Regions from separate parts of the Streptomyces sp. CA-210063 genome, predicted to be linked through region 3. Evidence: riboswitches for the same ligand, from Rfam matches in the RefSeq annotation. Region 3 holds a riboswitch; each other region holds the start of a gene.
What was found. A riboswitch is a leader RNA that binds a small molecule or an ion and turns the genes downstream of it on or off. The one in region 3 is predicted to bind cobalamin.

Region 1 (4,931 bases), 1.8 Mb from region 3:
CCGCGGCCCTGGCCGCCAACAGGTCCGTGTCGGCGGTCGACAACAACAACACTGTGCTCATGCGGGCGCTCCCGGTGGAATGAAAGGCAGTCCTGTGGGCGTGCCCGACTCGATGAGCCGCCAGAGCGCGTCCGTGTCCGCGTGTTCCTCGATCAGATCGCCGAGCCGGTCCAACTGCTCCTCGCGCAGTGCGGCGAACGACGTGTCGGCGGCTGGCACGAAACGCCGCCCGGCGGCGGCCGCCACCTCGCGCAGAAAGGCCCGCCGGAACCCGTCCGACTCCAGCGACCCGTGCCAGTGCGTGCCCCAGGTCTGCCCGACCCGGCACCCGTCCAAGAAGGGGTCACCGCCGACGACTTCGGCGACCCCGTGATGGATCTCGTAGCCGTCGACCCGCTCCCCGAGGGCCTCCCCGACGGGCCGCGTCAGCGTCTTCTCCCGCGCGAACCGCACGCGGACGGGAAGGAGTCCGAGCCCTTCGACATGGCCTCGGCGGCTCTCGACCTCGTCCTCGATGTGCTCGCCGAGCACCTGGAACCCACCGCAGATGCCGAGAGTCGGCCGCCCCTCCGCGGCCCTGCGCAGGAGGGCGTCGGCGAGCCCCCGCTCCCGCAGCCACTCCAGCGCCCTGACCGTCCCCCGGGTCCCCGGCACGACGACGAGGTCGGCGTCGGCCAGCTCCTCGGCCCGGTCCACGAACCGGACGACGACACCGGGTTCGGCGGCGAGCGCGTCCACATCGGTGAAGTTGGACATCAGCGGAATCGCGCACACCGCGACCCGCAGCACGTCCTCCCCGACGGGCGGCGCGACATTCGACTCCCGGACCGTCCCCCGCAGCGAGACCCGAAGTCCGTCCTCCTCGTCGATCCCGAGCCCGTGCCGGAAGGGCAGCACGCCGTACGTGTGCCGCCCGGTGAGCCCGTGCAGCATGTCGAGCCCCGGCTCCAGCAGGGAGACGTCCCCCCGGAACTTGTTGACGAGGAACCCGGCGATGAGCGCCTGGTCCTCGGGGGACAGCAGCGCGAGGGTCCCGAAGAAGGACGCGAAAACCCCACCACGATCGATGTCGCCCACGACGAGCACGGGAAGCCCGGCATTCCGGGCGATCCCCATGTTGACGATGTCGGTCCGCCGGAGATTGATCTCGGCAGGACTGCCCGCCCCCTCACAGATCACCGCGTCATACGTGCCCCGCAACTCGGCGAGACAGTCCAGCACGGTCCCGAGCAGCCGCTGCTGCCGCCCGCCGTGATACCCACGCGCGCTCATCTCGCCCACCGGTTTGCCCATGAGCACGACCTGACTGCTCTGGTCGCCCCCCGGCTTCAGCAGCACGGGATTCATCAACGCCGTCGGCTCGACCCGACAAGCCTGCGCCTGCATCGCCTGCGCCCGCCCGATCTCGGCGCCTTCCCTCGTCACGAAGGAGTTCAGCGACATGTTCTGCGCCTTGAACGGCGCGACCTTGACCCCCCGCCGCACCAGCCACCGACAGATCCCGGCGGTGACGACACTCTTCCCGGCATCGGAGGTGGTCCCGGCGACGAGCAGTCCACCGCCGGTGGAACGACTGCCGCTCATGAGTCCCCCTCCGCCGGCTTCGCGAACCGCCCCCGCAGCACCGCCGCACCCGCACTGACCCCCAACGCCAGCCAACTCACCCGCCGGGACAACCGAGCAGCCCGCTCGATGTCCCCCACGGCCACGGCCCGCCCCTCCCCATTCAGCACAGGCCGATGCTCAACCCGCCCCCCATACGACAACGTGCCCCCCAACCGCACACCGAGCGCCCCCGCGAACGACGCCTCCACAGGCCCCGCATTGGGACTCGGATGCTTCCCCGCATCCGCCCGCCAAGCCCGAACGGCCCCCCGCGTATCCCCACCCGCGGCCGCGGCCAACACCGCGGTGAGCCGAGCCCCGGGCCACCCCGCCACATCGTCCAGCCGAGCCGAAGCCCACCCGTACCGCCGATAACGCGACGACTTGTGCCCGACCATGGCATCCAGCGTGTTGACGGCCCGGAACCCCACAAGCCCCGGCACCCCACCGACGGCGCCCCACACGAGCGCCCCCACCACCGCGTCCGACGTGTTCTCGGCGACGGACTCCACGACAGCCCGCGCGATCCCGTCCGAGTCGAGCGCCTGAGGGTCCCGCCCGCACAGATGAGGCAGCCGGGCCCGCGCGCCCTCGATGTCCCCGGCTTCGAGGAACCGCCCCACGGCCCGGGCCTCCCGCACGAGCGAAGTCCCCCCGACGACGGCCCAGGTGGCGGCACCGGTCAACGCCACGGAGGCGGCACGCGACGGCCGTACGGCGGACGCGGCGACGGCACCGAGCGCCGCAGCGCCACCGGCGCACACGACGGTGTGCAGCGCGCCCCACCCCCGGTGGTCCCGCCACAGCACCCGCTCCACGGCACCCGCCGCCCGCCCGAACGCGGCGACCGGATGCCCCCGGCGCGGATCACCGAGCAGCAGATCACCGAGGAGCCCGGCGGCGGCGCCGCACGCGAAGACGCGATCGGCACGCACGGGTTCAGCCGATCGCGGGGTCGGGCAGGGACCAGGTGCTGAAACTCAAGTGGCAGCCGCGCATGGCGATATGTCCTCACTCAGGGTGTCCACGCCCTGGTTCGACGAGACCGACGGCGAGAGTTCCTGGCTCCCGGGATGGTTCTTCCCCGGTGACAGTGGCGGGACCGCGCCGGAATCGCACCGGCTTCCTCTCCTGCCGTCGTACATGGCCCCGGCAGTCCACCACGCCCTTGGAAGACCCGTCAACTTGCTGTTGACCTGCGGTGGAACGGTGTGCTGAGCCCCACACCCGCTGAAATCCCGTCAGACGCCCGAATCGGCGGAGCGGGCGGATCGTGAAGTTGGGGGTGCTTTCCGTCGGGGGTGGGCGCCTTGGCCGCGCTTCTCGTACCGAGTGGTGAAATACACGGTCTCGTCTGGCTGGTGGTGACCGTACTCGGCGCCGCCGGGGCCGGCCTGTGGTGGGGGCCGACCCCGGTCACGGAACGGCTCCGGGTCCTGAACCGGGCGCTGGGGGAGGCTCGGCCCCAGCGCCCGCACCACCGCTGACGTGGGGTTTCCGGTCTCAGGTCATGATCAGGGAAATTCCGTACGCCACGGCCGCCGCGCACAGCGCGAAGCACACGTACGCCCCGGTGGTCGCGAGCGCCACCGAGTCGCCCCGGGTTGACGCTTCCTCCCGCTTGGAGAGGCCGACGATGCCCAGGGTGAAGAGGCCGACGAGGGCCACGGTGACCACGAGGCTGACTCCGAAGACGGAGCCGAGGGCTGCCCAGTCGATGTGCATGGTGGTGATCTTCCTCAGGGAGTCGCGGGGCTCAGACGGCGGGCGTCGGCGTGGGCGGGTTCGTCGAGGCCGTGGTCTCGGCGGCGGTCGCGGCCGCGGGGGCCGGAATGGTCGCCGTGAGGTCCGCGACCACCGGGCCGGCCGGCGGCGTCACCGCTGCCATCGCCGTGGTCACCACTCCGGGCGTCTCCTCGGCGTCGTTCACATTGGTGTGGTCGACCACCTCGCGGCGCGAGAGCACCCAGATGGCGGCGCTGGAGGCGATGAGGAAGACCGCGACGACGGCCGTGCCCCAGGTGCCGAAGGACGTGACCCACTCGGCGAGCGCGGCGACCAGCGCGGCGGCCGGCAGGGTCAGCCCCCAGGCGACGAACATCCGGGTCGCGGTCGACCAGCGGACCACACCGCCCTTGCGGCCGAGGCCCGCGCCCATCACGGCACCGGAGACCGAGTGCGTGGTGGAGAGGGAGAAGCCGAGGTGCGAGGAGGCCAGGATGACCGTGGCCGCGCTGGTCTGGGCGGCGAAGCCCTGCTGCGGCTGGAGGTCGGTCAGACCCTTGCCCATCGTGCGGATGATGCGCCAGCCGCCCAGGTAGGTGCCGAGCGCGATGGCCATACCGGCGGAGACGATGACCCACACCGGCGGGTCGGAGTCGGGTGCGAGGGCGCCGCCGGCGACCAGGGCCAGGGTGATGATGCCCATCGTCTTCTGGGCGTCGTTCGTACCGTGGGCCAGCGAGACCAGGCCCGCGGAGGCGATCTGACCGGCGCGGTAGCCCTTGCCGGAGGCCTTCTCGCTCGTGTGCTTCCCGAGCCCGTACGTCAGCCGGGTGGCGAACATCGCCGCGATGCCGGCGACCAGCGGGGCCGCGACGGCGGGGATCAGCACCTTGGTGACGAGGACGTCACCGTGCACCGCGCCCGCGCCGGCCGAGGCGATGGTGGCGCCGATGAGACCGCCCATCAGGGCGTGCGAGGAACTGGAGGGGAGCCCGACGAGCCAGGTCAGCAGGTTCCAGAGGATGGCGCCGACGAGCGCCGCGAATATGACCTCTGGCTGTATGCCGGACTCGTCGACGAGCCCCTTGGAGATGGTGTTGGCGACCTCTATGGAAAGGAACGCGCCGACAAGGTTGAGCACGGCGGACATGGCGACCGCGACCTTGGGCTTCATGGCGCCGGTCGAGATGGTGGTGGCCATCGCGTTGGCGGTGTCGTGGAAACCGTTCGTAAAATCGAACGCGAGCGCAGTGATCACTACGATCGCGAGGATCAGCGAGAAGTTTTCCATTTACCCGGGCTTCTTTTGGACGTCAGTGGCACGTGGACCGTAGGCAACCTGGATGAACGGAAGATGAACTAGGACAGGCTTGCGGGTGTAGTGAATGAGGTGCCGCCGCTCCGCCTGTGCGCCGACGCAGGCGGCGAGCCCGGCGGAGCGACAGCCCCCGTGTTCGAACTGAGGTGGAATACCGAGGTCCGCTACCCCTTGGCGAACTCCTTCAGCCGGCCCATGGACCCGTTGAAGAGATTCTGGTCACCCGGCAGGCGCCCGCTGCCGTTGTCGTACTGCCAGATCGTCCAGAACTTCCACCCCGCGG
Region 2 (4,931 bases), 6.7 Mb from region 3:
GGCGGCGGCCATGTCGATCAGGCCGCGCTGCGGGATCTCCCAGGCCGTGCGGTACAGCGCCCGTACATCGGCCGGGATCCACGTGAACTCCTGCACCGAGCCGCCCGAGTCGCGCAGCGCCTCGCGGGTGCGGGCGTCCCAGACGCCCAGCTTCTTCAGGTCTTTCACCAGGTACGAGTTGACCTGGAGGAACTCACCGGACAGGGTCTCGCGCTTGAACAGGTTGGACACCTGCGGCTCGATGCACTCGTACACCCCCGCGATGGACGCGATGGTGGCCGTGGGCGCGATCGCCAGGAGCAGGGAGTTGCGCAGGCCGGTCGACGCGATGCGCTCGCGCAGGGCCGCCCAGCGCTCCGGCCAGGTGAACTCGACGCCGTAGTGGTCGGGGTGCAGCACACCGCGGGCCGTACGGGTCTTCTCCCAGGCCGGCAGCGGGCCGCCCCGCTCGGCGAGGTCGGCGGAGGCCTCGTACGCGGCGAGCATGACGCGCTCGGCGATCCGCGTGGAGAGGGCCTTCGCCTGGGGGGAGTCGAAGGGCAGGCGCAGCTGGAAGAAGACGTCCTGCAGGCCCATCGCGCCGAGGCCGACCGGGCGCCACCTGGCGTTGGAGCGGCCCGCCTGCTCGGTCGGGTAGAAGTTGATGTCGACGACACGGTCGAGGAAGGTGACGGCGGTGCGGACGGTCTCGTCCAGCCGCTCCCAGTCCATGTCGCCCGTCGCCCGGTCGACGAACGCGCCCAGGTTCACCGAACCCAGGTTGCAGACCGCCGTCTCCCCGTCGTCCGTGACCTCCAGGATCTCCGTGCAGAGGTTGGAGGAGTGGACGACATGGCCCGGCTCGGCCGTCTGGTTGGCCGTGCGGTTGGCCGCGTCCTTGAAGGTCATCCAGCCGTTGCCGGTCTGCGCGAGGGTGCGCATCATACGGCCGTACAGATCACGGGCCGGGATGGTCTTCTTCGCCAGGCCGTTCGCCTCCGCCTCGCGGTACGCGGTGTCGAACTCCTCGCCCCACAGGTCGACCAGCTCGGGCACATCGGCCGGGGAGAACAGGGACCACTGCTCGTCGGCGTTCACCCGGCGCATGAACTCGTCCGGGATCCAGTGCGCCAGGTTCAGGTTGTGCGTACGCCGGGCGTCCTCACCGGTGTTGTCGCGCAGCTCCAGGAACTCCTCGATGTCGGAGTGCCAGGTCTCCAGGTAGACCGCGGCCGCGCCCTTGCGCCGGCCGCCCTGGTTCACGGCGGCCACCGAGGCGTCCAGGGTCTTCAGGAATGGCACGATGCCGTTGGAGTGCCCGTTGGTGCCCCGGATCAGCGAACCGCGCGAGCGGATGCGGGAGTACGACAGACCGATGCCGCCGGCGTGCTTCGAGAGGCGGGCCACCTGGTGGTAGCGGTCGTAGATGGAGTCCAGCTCGTCCAGCGGGGAGTCGAGGAGGTAGCAGGACGACATCTGGGGGTGGCGCGTGCCGGAGTTGAAGAGGGTGGGGGAGGAGGGGAGGTAGTCGAGGCGGCTCATGAGCCTGTAGAGCGCGGCGACTTCGTCGACGGCACGGACGGTGTCGTCCTCGGCGAGGCCGGCGGCGACGCGCAGCATGAAGTGCTGGGGCGTCTCGATGACCTTGCGGGTGATCGGGTGCCGGAGCAGATAGCGGCTGTGCAGGGTGCGCAGGCCGAAGTAGCCGAAGCGGTCGTCGCCGGCCGGGTCGATCAGGGCGTCGAGACGCCCGGCGTGGACACGCGTGAACTCCGCCGTGCGGTCGGCGACGAGGCCTTCACGGTGGCCCACCGCGATGGACTCTGTGAACGTCGTGACGCCCTGCGAGGCGGCCTCGGCGCGGATGCCGATGGCCAGCAGCCGGGCGGCCAGCTTCGCATAGGCGGGGTCCTCGGAGATGAGGCCCGCGGCCGCCTCCGTGGCCAGCTCGCGCAGTTCCACGGCCATTTCGGCGGAGGCCGCACGCGAGGACCGGCCGCGCAGCGCGGCGGCGGCGACCCTGCCGGGGTCGGCGTCGGGGAGGTCGGCGGTCAGCTCGGTCAGGGTCCGCAGCAACGCGGTACCGGGACCGTCGGTCTCCGTCGCCGGGGCGGCTGAAGCCAGTTCGGCTGAAACCGGGTCGGCTGGCGCGATGGTCACGTGGGGGCTCTCCCTCGCTGAAGCAAGGGGCCTTGCGGAAGGCAGGCAGCAGCACACGAGCGCACCGGGGCGTCGCGTCCACCGGCCCATTCCACGAGGCCCGGACGTCAGGGCACCCGGACCGGACGGCCGGGCGCACTGTCGGCAGGTGTTCGGACTGAACAGGCGTGCGCGATGGAGATGAACGCACGCAAGTACACCGTTGCGGGACAGTTCCGGATTCGCACCGGATTCCCCTGCGACGACAGCGAGCATGAGCATACATCTAGTGCCGAGGCGCGGCGCCACCCCCACATGTTGTGTCGCATTCGGTTTCCCAGGGTGTCAGAGCGTCAACTCGTAGGTGATCAGCGTGAGGTCGAAGAGGTCGGGGAGGGGCTTCCAGTCGCGCTCGGGTGTGCGAGCGAAGCCCAGGCGTTCGTAGATGCGATGGGCGGCGTGCATGGTCCGCTGGGTCGACAGGACGACGCGTGCACAGCCCTCCACGGCCCGGGCGCGCTCCAGACAGGCCCGTACGAGCGCCTCGCCGGCACCCCGCCCACGCGCTTCCGGAGCGACTGCCAGCATCCGTATCTCGGCCTCTCCCGCACGGGCGATGTCGGCCATGGGGCCGCCCGCCGGGACGAAGGTCACCCCGCCGAGCACCCGGCCGTCCGCCACCGCCACGAGCACCTCGGCCGCGGCGGCCCGCTTCGCCACGTCACGCAACTCGCACAGATACTCGTCGCTCTCTCCGAAGTCCAGCAGTCCGTCGCCGAGGTAGGCCTGTGCGGTGATCTCGCCGAGCGTGGCGTACTCGTCGGGGGAGATCTGCCTGATGGTGATGTCCATGGCTCGCAGTCTGCCGCAGCGGTGGGAAAGCGGGTCCGAGGTTTTCCACAGGGGCGACGACTTGTCCGATGATCAGCCAGGTGCCGCCGCTCGGCAGCGAACCCGCTCAGCCCACCGCAGGCCACCGCGGCAGCGTCGCCACGAAGTCCTCGCTGAAGTCGCGGGTGCCCGGGCCCAGGGCGACGCGGCCGGTGGCGCGCAGGCGGGCGGTCAGGGCGGGGGACTCGGAGTAGTAGACGCGGCGGGCGGCGGCCGGGACGAACACGGTCTGGCCGCGCGTGAGTTCGCTCGCGCACTCCACGACGACGGCGCCCTCGGCGGCCTCGACGAACGCCTCGTCCCCGCAGACCCCCACGGCCAGCGGATCGTGCAGCGGGCAGGTGCCGTCTCCGCCGTGGCGGGTGTAGGCGTCCATGTAGGTGCGCATGAGCCGGGCGGCGAGGGCCGTGCCCGGGCCCGCGGCCTCCAGCGCGGCGAGGTCCGCGGGGCGGAACAGCCAGCGGTGCGAGGCGTCCAGGTCGACCATGGTGAACGGGATGCCGGAGGAGAGGACGATCTCGGCGGCGACGGGGTCGGCCCAGATGTTGAACTCGGCGACCGGGGTGAAGTTTCCCGGCACCTGGGCGGCGCCGCCCATGAACACGAACTTGCCGACGCGGCGGGCGAGGTCCGGGTCCTCCAGCAGTGCGATGGCCACGTTCGTGAGCGGGCCGGTGGCGCATACCGTCAGCTCGCCCTCGTACTCCCGGGAGAGCCGCAGCAGGGCCTGCGCGGACGATTCCGTGGGGTGCGGGGCCGACGAGTCGGGGAGGGTTTCGTGGCCGAGGCCTGCCGGGCCGTGGAAGGCGGAGGCCTCTCGGTAGGGGAGGCGGGACAGGGGGCGGCCCGCGCCTCGGTGTACCGGGACGTCGGCGTCGATGCGTAGGGCTCGGGCCAGGGCGCGGGCGTTGGTGTAGGTCGCCTCGGCGGGGAGGTTGCCGCCGACCGATGTGTAGGCCTTGAGGTCCCAGAGGCCGGTGCCGAGCAGGTACTGCAGGGCTACGGCGTCGTCGATACCGGGGTCGCTGTCCAGGACGATCGGTGTGCGGGCGGTCACATGGCCAGCGTAACCGGATGTCTTTCGCCCCCGCCGCCCCTACCCGTCCCATCCCAGGGGCTGCGCCCCTTCGACCCCCATCCGCGGGTCCGGTGGGGCTTCTCGCGCAGTTCCCCGCGCCCCTGAAAAGCAGGGGCTGCGCCCCGTGCTTTTCGGCCCGCAGGGGCCGTGTCTTTTCAGGGGCGCGGGGAACTGCGCGACCAGCCCCCACCCACCCGCACCCGACATCGCACCCCCTCGGGGTCGAAGGGGCAGCGCCCCTGGGGATGGGACGGGTAGGGGCGGCGGGGGCGAGGAAAGGCCCCGCGCCGCCCCGGAACCCGGCGACGACCTAGTGGCTCGCCCCCGCCGTCGCCGGCGGCAGTTCCACCTGGACGCCCGCGTCGCCCGCGTCCGCCGTGTAGTCCTCCGGCTTGGTCTCGTCGATGCCGTCGGGGGCCTTGGCAGCCCGCAGGACGAAGGTGAGGACCACCGTGACCACGAGGTTGAGGACGAAGGCCGTCAGGCCGATGTAGCCGATCTCGCCGATCCCGGGGATCTCCGCCGAGGAGCCGCCGAAGTGCTTCTGGGTGGGGGAGGCCACGCCGTACGCGGCGATCGTGCCGTAGAGCATGCCGACCGCCCAGCCGGCGATGAGGGCCCAGCGGTGGAACCAGCGGGTGAACAGGCCGCCGACGAGGGCCGGGAAGGTCTGGAGGATCCAGATGCCGCCCAGGAGCTGGAAGTTGATGGCGACCGTCTTGTCCATGGTGAGGACGAAGGCCAGCGCGCCCACCTTCACCAGCAGGGACACCAGCTTGGAGACCTTGGTCTCCTGCGCGGGCGTGGCGTCCGGATTGATGAAGTCCTTGTAGATGTTGCGGGT
Region 3 (4,931 bases):
GAAGAGGAGCGACTTGTAGCGCTCGAAGACCGGCTTGACGGCCTTGCGGCTGGCGGAGGTCCAGCAGCCGAAGGTGGCGACCACCTTGTCGTCAGTGATCAGGGCCTCCGCCTTCTCGGCGAAGGTCGGCCAGTCGGAGGCGCCGTCCTGGCTGATGGGCTTCAGTTTCTTGCCCAGGACGCCACCGGCGGCGTTGATCTCCTTCACCGCGAGCAGCAGCGCGTTGTGGACCGTGACCTCGCTGATGGCCATGGTGCCCGAGAGCGAGTTGAGCAGACCGACTTTGACGGTGTCGCCGGAGGTGTCCGCCTGGGCGCCGGAGGATGACGTGGCGGTGCCGGTCTTGGCGCCGCACGCGCTGAGGACGGCGGTCGCGCCGAGCGCGGACGCGCCTGCGAGGAGACCGCGTCTATTGATGCTGAGCCCGGACATGCAATACCTCCTGGGTCGCTGAAGTGCGACCACAGCCTGCGAGGAAACTGTTTCCCTTGCGTTTCGTGGCAATTGAAGAACAGTTTCCTGAGGAAGTATTTTTTGAGGTCGCGAAGGATTCGTTAGTTTCCACAGAAAGGATGTGCTCCTGGTTTACGATGTCAGGAGCGCAGCGGTCGAAGGCGAGTTGAGGAGTGGCGATGGCGAGACGGCCCGAGGAACTGCTCCAACTGCTGACCCGTGCCGAGCGCCTGTCCATGCGCCGAGTCCAGTCCGTGCTCGACGAGTTCGACTGCTCCGTCGAGGCGTGGCGGGTCCTCGACCTGCTCTCCGACGGACAGGGCCACAACATGACGGCCCTCGCCGAGCATGCCTTCCTGCCGGCACCGAGCCTGACCAAGCTGATCGACCAACTCGTCGACCAGAACCTGGTGTTCCGCCGCGTCGATCCCACCGACCGGCGCCGTGTCCTCGCCCACCTGACTCCGAGGGGGATGGAGCGCCGGCAGCTGTTGGCCCGTGAAGTACGGGCGGACTGGGCCGAGTTGGGGCCGCTGCACTCCGAGGAGGACGGCAAGCGGCTGGAACTGCTGCTGGACCGGCTGGCCCGGACCCTGGAGGGCGGGACCACCGACGGCCAGGGCAGGGTCAGCGCAGGTCGTGCGGAGCGCGCAGCTGGGCGAGGACGTTGAAGTCGTACCCGTCCGCCCGCGCCAGGTAGATGCGCTGGCGCACATGCCGTCCGTCCAGGCCCAGCAGACCGCGCGGCCCCTCGTAGGAGACGCTGTCGGCGGCCGCCCCGATCGCGGCGACGTCCAGGGCGCGCGCCCGTTCGACGAGCGCGGCGAGGAGCAGGACGCCCTCGTAGCAGGACTCGCCGAGACTGCCGGGGGTCGGTGCCTCCAGGCCGAAGCGGCCGGCGTACTGGCCGTGGAAGTCCATGGTGTTCTGGTCGGCGAGCGAGGCGAAGAACCCGGCCGTGCTGTAGAGGTCGAGGGTGGCTTCCGCGCCACTGCCCAGCAGCATGTTCTCGTCCATCAGCGTGCTCAGCCGCAGCGACCGCTGGTCGAGCCCCCAGGCGGCGAAGGCCCGGTTGAAGCGGACCGCGTCACTGCCGACCAGGAGCATCAGGACCCCGTCGGCGTCGGCCCGCTCGATGCGTCGCAGTACCCCCGAGAAGTCGTCGGTGCCGAGCGGCAGATACGCCTCACCACAGACGCGGCCCCGGGACTCACGCGCGTACCCGCGGGCGGCGCGGGCGGTGTGCCGGGGCCACACGTAGTTGTTGCCGACGACGAACCAACGGCGCACCCCGCGAGACTCGGCGAGCAGACGCATCGCGGGCAGCAGCTGCCAGGAAGGCGTCTCGCTGGTCATGAAGACGCCCTCGGTGCGCTCCCCGCCCTCGTACAGGGCCGTGTAGACGTACGGCACCCGGTGCGCGACACGCGGGGCCACCGCCTGCCGCACCGAGGAGATGTGCCAGCCGGTGACGCCCTGCACCGCGCCCGAGGCGACCAGGGCCTCGACGTCCTCCGCGACGCGCCACGGCTCGGCCCCGCCGTCGACCTCGATCAGCCGCAGCTCCTTGCCCAGCACTCCCCCGGCCTTGTTGACCTCCTCGGCGGCCAGCCGCGCGCAGGCCCCGCAGGTGGGTCCGAAGATTCCGGCGGGGCCCTGCATCGGGTACACGAGGGCCACGTTCAGGGTCGAGTCGTCGGCCGTGAACCACTCGGGTGTGTGGAGAGGGAGTGGTGGCCGGGTCATGCGCTCATGATGGCGTGATCGCTGTCGGCGCCCCAGGTGGAGCCACGGATCGAGACCGATTCGTATGCCGAGCCTCGGCGGGACGGCCGGGTTCGTCATGGCGCTGCGGTAGAGCTCCGTCAGCTTTCGGTCAGGTCAGGTGCTTCCGGCCGAGGCGTCGGTCAGGCGGTCCCGCCCCGGCGGCTCCTGAACCACCACACTCCCGCGCCGAGTACGAGGACGCCCGCGCCGATGCCGAGGGGCACGGCGAGGGACATGCCGTCGTCGTCCTTGGTGCCGTCCGCCGCGGGCTTCGCGGACGGGGTCGGTGTGCCGGTGGCCGGGGCGGTCGAGGGGGCGGCCGTCGTGGGCTCCTCCGAAGGGCTGGGGCTCACGGGTTGGGCGCCGGGGGCGGCGGCCTTCAGGTCCAGGCGGGGCGCCGGGTGACCGTGGCCGTGGCCGTCCCCGCCCTCCTCGCCGTCGAGCTCGATCCAGCGGTCCACCTTGCCGTCGCTGTAGGACTGCAGCGTCTTGAAGACCAGGGACTTCGCGTCGGGCAGCTGTCGTACGGTGACGGCGTATTCGGCGTCCTCCCCCACCGGGAGCTTCTCACCGGAGACCGTCCAGCCCCGGCTGGTGGGGGCGAACTTCCAGCCGTCGGGTCCCTTGTCGTAGGTGATGTCGGCGGGGACGATGCCCTCGGGCAGGATCACCTCCAGTTTGGTGATGCCGGCGGAGGAGGACTCCGACTCCGCGAAGAAGGTCAGTTCGACGTTCTGGTCGAGGGCCCGGGCGCCCTCCGCCTCGACCTCCGTGTGGGCCGCGGCCGGTCCCGCGGTGGCGACGGTGACCGCCAACACGACGGCGGTGAGAACGCCGAGACGGCGTGTGCTGGGTGCCAAGGTCGGGCGGTGCACAGCTGACTCCCTTGTGCCGATGGGTGAAGGCTGCATTCAAGCGCAGGGCGAGGGGCCCGGCCAAGGGCGGCCGGGGCCGTACCGGGAGGGCGGTCCGGCCCCGCCGGGAGGGCGATCGGGCCCCACCGGGAGGGCGATCGGGCCCCACGGGAGGAGCCGGCGCACCGGCAAAGCCGTCGTATCCAGGCAAGGGCGTCCGCTCTCCCCGGTGGTGTGTGCCGCAGGTGACGCAAGGGGTGTGCGCCGGGGTGTGTGCTGTTCACCATCGCTTTCGCGCCCCCGGCTCCGCTTGTCAGCGCCCTTGTGCGGGCACTACTGTCACCACGCCTTGGTGAACGGGAAATCCGGTGTGATGCCGGTGCGGCCCTCGCCACTGTGATCGGGAAGTCCGGCTCCAGTCCTCACGGACAGCCACTGGGTCCTAGACCCGGGAAGGCGGAGCACGGGCGGTGTCACCCGTAAGCCAGGAGACCGGCCAAGGCGCGTCAACCATCCACGAGGTGCTGGAGAGGGTCTGCTGAGCCATGCACATAGCCGAGGGTTTCCTTCCTCCGGCGCACGCGATCGCCTGGGGGGTCGCGTCCGCGCCGTTCGTCGTCCACGGAGTACGGTCACTCACCCGTGAGGTCAGGGAGCATCCCGAGAGCACACTGCTGCTCGGTGCCTCGGGGGCCTTCACCTTCGTCCTGTCCGCGCTGAAGCTCCCGTCGGTGACCGGGAGTTGCTCCCACCCCACCGGCACCGGCCTGGGCGCCATCCTGTTCCGGCCACCGATCATGGCGGTGCTGGGCACCATCACCCTGCTCTTCCAGGCCCTGCTGCTCGCGCACGGCGGCCTGACCACGCTCGGCGCCAACGTCTTCTCGATGGCGATCGCCGGGCCGTGGGCGGGTTACGGCGTCTACCGGCTGCTGCGGCGGTTCGGCGTGCCGCTGATGGTCACGGTGTTCTTCGGCGCGTTCGTCGCCGACCTGGTCACCTACTGCGTCACCAGCGTGCAGCTGGCGCTCGCGTTCCCCGACCCGAGCAGCGGCTTCCTCGGCGCGCTCGGCAAGTTCGGTTCGATCTTCGCCGTCACCCAGATCCCGCTCGCGGTGAGCGAGGGTCTCCTCACCGTGCTGGTGATGCGTCTGCTGGTGCAGTCGAGCAAGGGCGAACTGACCCGGCTCGGCGTGCTCCTGACCGGCAAGCAGGACCGGACCGAGACCGACGAGACCGAGGCGGTGGCCCGATGAACCGCAACACGAAGATCAACGCCCTGCTGCTGATCGTCGTGGCCGCGCTCGCCGTCCTGCCGCTGGCCCTCGGCCTCGGCGACCACAAGGAGGAGCCGTTCACGGGCTCCGACGGCGAGGCGGAGACGGCGATCACCGAGATCGAGCCGGACTACGAGCCCTGGTTCTCCCCCTTGTACGAGCCGCCGTCCGGTGAGATCGAGTCGGCGCTCTTCTCCCTCCAGGCCGCGCTGGGCGCGGGCGTCCTCGCCTACTACTTCGGTGTGCGCCGGGGCCGGCGCCAGGGCGAGGCGCGAGCCCGGGCGCGACTGGACGCGGCCGGGAACACCACCACGAGCGAGGCGACCGCGGTGAGCGCGACGGCGGCGGCCGCGACCGCCAGGACCGCGACCGGTGACGAAGGCCCGCCCGGTGGCGCCGCCGAGTCCACCGCGGGCCGGGTCTGATCCCGCGTGCTGCCGATCGACGCGGCGGCGCACAGCAGTCGCTGGCGCCGCCGCCACCCCGTGGACAAGGCCTTGCTCGGACTAGGTCTCACGGTCCTCGCGATCTCCCTGCCACCCTGGCCCGGCGCCGCCCTCGTGCTGCTGACCGCCCTCGC

Region 1: linked by a shared signal. The riboswitch ahead of JIX56_RS36235 (cobalamin biosynthesis protein) and the one ahead of JIX56_RS44015 (energy-coupling factor ABC transporter permease) in region 3 are both predicted to bind cobalamin.
Region 2: linked by a shared signal. The riboswitch ahead of JIX56_RS14425 (ribonucleoside-diphosphate reductase subunit alpha) and the one ahead of JIX56_RS44015 (energy-coupling factor ABC transporter permease) in region 3 are both predicted to bind cobalamin.

The regions. Positions count from the first base shown of each region.
Region 1 covers NZ_CP102512.1:8,296,825-8,301,755, forward strand. The annotation lists gene cobN (cobaltochelatase subunit CobN) at 1-61, opposite strand, end outside; gene JIX56_RS36230 (cobyric acid synthase) at 58-1,584, opposite strand; gene JIX56_RS36235 (cobalamin biosynthesis protein) at 1,581-2,540, opposite strand; cobalamin riboswitch at 2,639-2,782, opposite strand; gene JIX56_RS36240 (hypothetical protein) at 2,916-3,092, shown strand; gene JIX56_RS36245 (hypothetical protein) at 3,109-3,330, opposite strand; gene JIX56_RS36250 (inorganic phosphate transporter) at 3,362-4,621, opposite strand; gene JIX56_RS36255 (lysozyme) at 4,813-4,931, opposite strand, start outside.
Region 2 covers NZ_CP102512.1:3,377,916-3,382,846, reverse strand. The annotation lists gene JIX56_RS14425 (ribonucleoside-diphosphate reductase subunit alpha) at 1-2,139, opposite strand, end outside; cobalamin riboswitch at 2,266-2,400, opposite strand; gene JIX56_RS14420 (GNAT family N-acetyltransferase) at 2,464-2,970, opposite strand; gene JIX56_RS14415 (nucleoside hydrolase) at 3,077-4,066, opposite strand; gene mctP (monocarboxylate uptake permease MctP) at 4,398-4,931, opposite strand, start outside.
Region 3 covers NZ_CP102512.1:10,106,308-10,111,238, reverse strand. The annotation lists gene urtA (urea ABC transporter substrate-binding protein) at 1-432, opposite strand, end outside; gene JIX56_RS44030 (MarR family winged helix-turn-helix transcriptional regulator) at 633-1,124, shown strand; gene JIX56_RS44025 (substrate-binding domain-containing protein) at 1,081-2,199, opposite strand; gene JIX56_RS44020 (DUF1775 domain-containing protein) at 2,361-3,131, opposite strand; cobalamin riboswitch at 3,408-3,589, shown strand; gene JIX56_RS44015 (energy-coupling factor ABC transporter permease) at 3,620-4,330, shown strand; gene JIX56_RS44010 (energy-coupling factor ABC transporter substrate-binding protein) at 4,327-4,776, shown strand; gene cbiQ (cobalt ECF transporter T component CbiQ) at 4,783-4,931, shown strand, end outside.